Celeribacter indicus: one gene and its partner. The protein of the gene in region 1 interacts with the protein of each later gene in a pairwise test. Links are inferred from orthologs where the notes say so. Each region holds a gene or a part of one and is shown in the gene's direction. Other genes may lie near its edges. The genes, in order: P73_RS08325 and rlmB.

Evidence for each region.
Region 2: the proteins of P73_RS08325 (region 1) and rlmB interact in binary tests that used the Escherichia coli proteins (3 or more experiments, as listed by UniProt). The link is inferred for Celeribacter indicus from one-to-one orthologs.

The regions. Positions count from the first base shown.
Region 1 is NZ_CP004393.1:1,649,965-1,653,140, forward strand. What follows is about bases 1-2,862. They hold P73_RS08325 (bifunctional ADP-dependent NAD(P)H-hydrate dehydratase/NAD(P)H-hydrate epimerase), read left to right. Parts: upstream 1-549; coding sequence 550-2,175; downstream 2,176-2,862. Other genes in these bases: P73_RS08320 (P-II family nitrogen regulator), read right to left, coding at 39-377; P73_RS08330 (Hint domain-containing protein), read right to left, coding at 2,343-2,663. Outside these bases: P73_RS24840 (hypothetical protein), read right to left, coding at 2,955-3,116. UniProt on the Escherichia coli protein: Bifunctional enzyme that catalyzes the epimerization of the S- and R-forms of NAD(P)HX and the dehydration of the S-form of NAD(P)HX at the expense of ADP, which is converted to AMP.
Region 2 is NZ_CP004393.1:3,306,349-3,309,512, reverse strand. What follows is about bases 41-2,890. They hold rlmB (23S rRNA (guanosine(2251)-2'-O)-methyltransferase RlmB), read left to right. Parts: upstream 41-1,000; coding sequence 1,001-1,780; downstream 1,781-2,890. Other genes in these bases: hisF (imidazole glycerol phosphate synthase subunit HisF), read right to left, coding at 2,741-2,890; P73_RS16295 (phosphoribosyl-ATP diphosphatase), read right to left, coding at 2,417-2,731; P73_RS16300 (CoA-binding protein), read left to right, coding at 1,979-2,410; P73_RS16315 (hypothetical protein), read left to right, coding at 353-658; P73_RS26680 (HGGxSTG domain-containing protein), read left to right, coding at 41-103. Outside these bases: more of P73_RS26680, read left to right, coding at 1-40; more of hisF, read right to left, coding at 2,891-3,164. UniProt on the Escherichia coli protein: Specifically methylates the ribose of guanosine 2251 in 23S rRNA.

The DNA.
Region 1 (3,176 bases):
CGCGGGCGGCAGCGGTTTCCCGGATCCCGCGCCGTCCCTTACAGCGCGTCCAGCCCGGACTCGCCCGTGCGGATACGGATCGCCTGTTCGACAGGCGAGACGAAGATCTTGCCGTCACCGATCTTGTCGGTCTTCGCGGCGGCGATGATCGCCTCGATCGCGCCGTCGACCTGATCGGAGGCAAGCACCACCTCGATCTTCACTTTCGGAAGGAAATCCACGACATATTCCGCGCCGCGGTACAGCTCCGTGTGCCCCTTCTGGCGCCCGAACCCTTTCACCTCGACCACGGAAAGACCCTGCACGCCGATTTCCTGCAATGCCTCTTTCACTTCGTCGAGCTTGAAGGGCTTGATGATCGCTTCGATCTTTTTCATGGACCTTCGACTCCCTAGTCTCTGTTCGCGACCCGTCAGACCATTTCTCATTTCCGGCGACAATCAGCTAGGCTGGCGCAGCCGGAAACGCTCACGGGATTCGCATCGATGTGATTATAATTTGTGCATAGTGGCGTGATAAGGGGCGAAATGAAAACTTTAGAGGCAAGACATGGCAGAATTGCTGACCAGCGCCCAAATGCGCGCCATCGAAGGCGCCGTGATCGACCGCGGAGCGGTCACCGGGCTCGACCTGATGGAGCGCGCAGGACAGGGCGTCGTTGACGCGGTTTTCGAGGAATGGCCCGAACTTGCCCGCTCTTCTCATAGGGCGACTGTCCTCTGCGGTCCCGGCAACAACGGCGGCGACGGCTTTGTCATCGCGCGTTTGCTGAAACAACGCGGCTGGGAGGTGGAGGTGTTTCTCTATGGCGATCCGGCAAAGCTCCCGCCGGATGCGACGGTGAATTACGGGCGCTGGGCGGAGTTGGGCTCCGTAAGCGAGCTTCGAAAGACCGGCGCCTGGGTCGAGCCCCTCCTTCAGGCGGATCTCTGCGTGGATGCCCTGTTCGGCACCGGGCTCACACGGCCTTTCGACGACGACCATGCCGAGGCGCTCGGCGCCTATGTGCTGGAGGCATACAACAACATATTCTCAGGGGCGCGCGCCCCCTATATCGACAGGATCGTCGCCGTCGATGTGCCGAGCGGCCTTTGTGCCGACAGCGGCCGGGTTCTCTCGGCCCAGGGCGCGGAGGAGACCGACCCCACGAAACGCAGCGGCGTTTGTTTCGGCGCCGATCTCACCGTGACCTTCCACCGCGCCAAGCTCGGGCAGTATCTGGGGGAGGGGCCGGAGCTATGTGGCAAGCTCGTCGTGGCCGATATCGGTCTGTGGGGCGGCGTCACGGGCGCGCCGCCCGTTCGGCAGGTCGATGCCGCCGTCCTGAGGGGGCACGGGCTGCGCCCCGACGTCGGAAAACGCGCAGATCAACACAAATATTCCCACGGCCACGCCCTGATCCTCTCCGGTCTTTCCGGCAAAACCGGCGCCGCCCGTCTCGCGGCCCGCGCGGCTCTGCGCGTCGGCGCGGGACTCGTCACCCTCGGCACACCGCATGCGGCCGTCACCGAGGTCGCCGCCCAGCTCACCGCCATCATGCTCCGGGAAATCGACACGCCGGAAACCCTTACCCGCGTGCTCGCCGACCAACGCCTCACCGCGCTCTGCCTCGGCCCCGGTTTCGGCATCGACCGCGCGCGGGAATTCCTGCCCTGTGTGCTCGCCGCCCATCGCGCCACGGTGCTCGACGCCGACGCGCTCACGGCACTCGCGGAAGGCGAAACCGCCTTTGCCGCCCTTCATGACAGATGCGTGCTCACCCCCCATGCGGGCGAATTCGAGCGCCTGTTCCCCGACATCGCCGCCAGGCTCGCAGAGCCGCCAACCAAAGGCCCGGCCTATAGCAAGGTGGACGCCACGCGCGACGCCGCCAGACGTGCGGGCTGTCCGGTGCTGTTCAAGGGCTCCGATACGGTCATTGCCTCACCCGATGGCCGCTGCTCCGTCAACGCCGCTGTTTATGACCGCGCCGCGCCCTGGCTCGCCACGGCGGGCACGGGCGATGTGCTCGCGGGGCTGATCGCGGGCCTCCTCGCACGCGGCTTCGCCCCGGATCACGCCGCCGAAACCGCCGCCTGGCTCCATGTCGAAGCCGCCTACAGCTTCGGCCCCGGCCTGATCGCCGAAGACCTGCCCGAGGAATTGCCGACCGTCTTCCGCACCCTCGGCCTCTGACCCTCCGCCACAGGCTTTTTGCTGCCCCAAATACTCGAAAACACAGTCCCGCCCGGCGCCCCGCGCGTGGCCTCCCACCCGCCTGGCCACGCCCGGCGCCTGCACGCCCCTTTCTCGGGCCGGCTTCGCGCGCATTTTCACGCATCACCCTCGCAAAAGGCGGCCGCTCACGCGGCAAAGGGCAGGCCGCTGTCGCTCATCACCTGGATGCCGCCCGCATAGACGACCTCCGCGCGGTCGAAAACGAGCCTGAACCGCCCCGGCGCGGGCGTGTCGATGTCGCGCAGCACGCGCAACCCGCCGCGGGTGACCACGCGATCCCCCGGTTCGAGATATTCGACCGGAAGGCAGCCCTCCGCGGTCATCACCTCGGTCCCGACGGGCAGGCCGCCGGTGAAATTCGCAAGGATATCCTGCACGGAAAACGCCGCCGGCGCCCTGCGCCCGCACCTCGTCGCCTTCCCGTGCCCGCTGCCGTTCTCGGTCATGTCGGGGCCTCTGACTGTCTGCCTCAGTATTTTCGGCAGAATATGGCAAGATCGGGTTAACGCGTAGGATTTTTTGTGACCGACACTTTCCGTCTGGCACAGGCGTTGCCCGTTTGCTATCCACGGACCCGATGCGGGTGTGGCGAAACTGGTAGACGCACCAGATTTAGGTTCTGGCGCCGCAAGGCGTGGGGGTTCAAGTCCCTCCACCCGCACCACTTTGACCTTAAAGGAAAAATCGCCATCGCGGCGCCGGCTCTGGACGGAGGTTCGGCTGCGTTTAGCACTTTGTTAGCACTTTCCCGTTATGTTTTTGGTCTGTTCCCGAGCCATCTGCGCCCTCCTGGACGCCGCGTTCTGGCTGGCATGCGCAGTATATTTCTGCCCCATTGCAAGCGTTTTGCGTCCTGTGACGGATTGGATGTCGCGTCTGTCGAGGCCGGCATCCGCCAGCTGCGTGGCGGCGGTGTAACGCCACCCATGGGGAACAGACGGTTTCGCCGGGAGGAAACC
Region 2 (3,164 bases), 1.7 Mb from region 1 along the record:
CCTGTCCACTGGCCCGAAGACAGCCGCCGGGCGCGAACGCATTGCGGAAGCCCAGCGCCGCCGCCATGCCTCACACCGCAAAACAGTGATGCCCCGACCATGAGTACGGCCTTCTCATTTCGCCCGATGCCCCTTTGGGCGCAGCCCTACGTCCCTAGCGCGGTGATCCTTGTCGATGAAGACGGGAATATCCTTGTGGACGAGGGCGGCAACATTTGGGTGGTCTACGCGTGAGCGCATTGCAGAGGTTCAGCGCCGTTCCCGCCAACACCTCCTTTCTGAACAGGGCTTCCTCAGCGTAGGCTGATCGCATAGCATTCTCCGAAAGTCGGTATCGCCTGAGGAGGGCATCATGTTGCGTTTAGTGATTTTCTTCGTCGTCACCCTGTGGGCCTCAATATCGTTGGCTGACACAGTCTGTATTGAATCAAATGAAGACATCATCGTGATACGTGGGATTGAACAGCACGGCAGCACCTACTCCGGCACTGTGTTCGAGATTGTCGGGAGCAAGATGGTTCCGGTTCTATGCGTTGCGTTCGATGATGCCGGGCAGCCGGTCGGAACCAGTTTTGGCTCTACGAAATATGGCCGCGCCAGCTTCGAAGGTCTGTTCCTCGAACAAATTGAAAAAGTAACCTGCCGCTACACCCGTTGACCCACAACCTAGTGTCTAAGTTGGCGCTTTTCTAACTGTTTTGCTTACATAGTGCTTACACGGGTCAAAGCGGCAGTGGCCGCCACTTCGGCGTTAAAGCCAAAAAACTCAATGTTTTGAAAGTGGTGGGCGACCCTGGAATCGAACCAGGCATGAGTCTCCTCGGCGGAGTTACAGTCCGCTGCCGCACCTTGCAGCTCGTCGCCCACATCGCGAAGCGTCTTCGCTTGTGTGGGGCGGTGGATACCGTTGCGGGGTGGGAGCGTCAACAGGAAAATCGCTTGTGCTCGCCATTTCCTTTCGGCAGGTAGGGGAGGATCGGCAGACCGGAAAGTGCACCCCATGAAGAAGCCCAGATGGGTCATCGAGAAGGAACAGCAGAAGCGCCGCGCGGCGCAGGAGACGGTGTGGCTTTTCGGGCTGCACGCGGTGCGTGATGCGCTGCGCAATCCGGCGCGGGAGAGGCTCCGGCTTGTGGTCACGAAGAATGCCTTCGACAAGCTCGGGGCCGATATCGCGGCGAGCGGGATCGCACCGGAGATCGTCGATCCGCGGCGGTTCGACGCGCCGCTCGATCCCGGCTCCGTACACCAGGGCGCGGCGCTCGAGGTGAAGCCGCTGACATGGGGCTCGGTGGCCGAAGTCTGCCTCTCGGCGGGCGAGGGGGCGCCGACGGTCGTTCTGCTCGATCAGGTGACCGACCCGCATAACGTGGGCGCGATCCTGCGCTCGGCCGAGGTCTTCGGCGCAGAGGCCGTGATCGCCACCGCGCGCCATGCCGCGCCCGAGACCGGGGCGCTGGCGAAGACCGCCTCGGGCGCGCTCGAGCGCCAGCCCTACCTGCGCGTGCGCAACCTGTCGGAGACGATCGTGGAGTTGCAGGGGATGGGCTTCGTCTGTCTCGGGCTCGACGGGACGGCGGAGGAGACGATCGACACGGCGGTCACGGCGCTCGCCGGGCGTCCGGTGGCGCTCGTGCTGGGGGCCGAGGGGCCGGGGCTCAGGCAGAAGACGCGCGAGACGGTGGACCGGCTCGTGAAGATCCCCTTCGCCCGCGATTTCGGTTCGCTCAACGTCTCCAACGCCGCGGCGGTGGCACTTTATGCGGCCTCGCGCCGGTAGGGCGCATGTCGCGACAAGTTAACGTTGTGTTCACGTTTATCTTACACGCCCTTTTCGCCGGGGGCGGCCTCCCTATCTATAGTCACGAGACGCGCAGTTTGGAACACGCGCGTCGCTCTCACTGTCCCTCGTTCCAAAACTTCGCCCAGGCTTCGTGCCTGGGCTTTTTTCTGTCGCGATTTCCTCTATCTTGTCGGTATGACCCATATTGATTTGCTCACAGACGACGACATCGCCCGGATCCTCCGCGACACCAAGGTGATCGCGCTCGTGGGGGCGAGCCCGCGGCCGGAGCGGCCCTCCCACGGGGTCGGCAATTTTCTGGCCGCGCGCGGCTACAAGGTGATCCCGGTCAATCCCGGTCAGGCGGGCCGGGAGCTTTTCGGCCAGACGGTCGTCGCCTCCCTCGCGGAGGTCGGTGAGCCGGTGGACATGGTGGACATCTTCCGCCGCTCCGAGGATGTGCCGGAGGTCGTCGAGGACGCGCTGAAGCATCTCAAGAACCTCAAATACGTCTGGATGCAGCTCGGCATCGTCAACGAGAAGGCGGCCGCGCTGGCACGGGCGCAGGGCGCCGAAGTGGTGATGGACCGCTGCCCGGCCATCGAGATCCCGCGTCTCGGGCTCTGACCGCGGTCACTCCCCGCGCCCGGCCTTTTCCGCGATCCCCGACAGGCCCTGGCGGCGCGCGAGTTCGCCGAGCACGTCCTCGAGGGCGATATCGCGCGCGGCGAGCATGACGAGCAGGTGATAGAGCACGTCGGCGGCCTCGTAGGTGAGGTTGTCGCGGTCGCCCTTTGCGGCGGCGACGATCGCCTCCACCGCTTCCTCGCCGAATTTCTCGGCGCATTTCTCCGGGCCCTTGGAGAAGAGTTTCGCGGTCCAGGAGCTGTCGGGATCGGCGCCCCTGCGCGAGAGGATCACCTGTTCGAGGTCGTGCAGAACGGACATGGGAGTTCCTCAGTTGAGCCGCATGGGAATGCCCTTCGAGGCCATGTAGGCCTTGGCCTCGGCAATGGTGTAATCCCCGAAATGGAAGATGGAGGCCGCGAGCACGGCGCTGGCATGGCCTTCGGTGACGCCCTCGACGAGGTGATCGAGCGTGCCGACCCCGCCCGAGGCGATCACCGGGATGTCCACCGCATCGGCGATGGTGCGGGTCATCTGGATGTTGAACCCCGCCCGCGTGCCGTCCCGGTCCATCGAGGTCAGCAGGATCTCGCCCGCGCCCTTCGCCGCGATCCGTTTCGCGAAGTCCACCGCGTCGACCGGATGGCCGTCCTTGTCCAGCGCCGCCTTGCGCCCGCCATGGGTGAAGATCGCCCATTTGACCGGAATGCCGTCGCTGTCCCAGGCGATGGTCTTCGCGTCGATGGCGCAGACG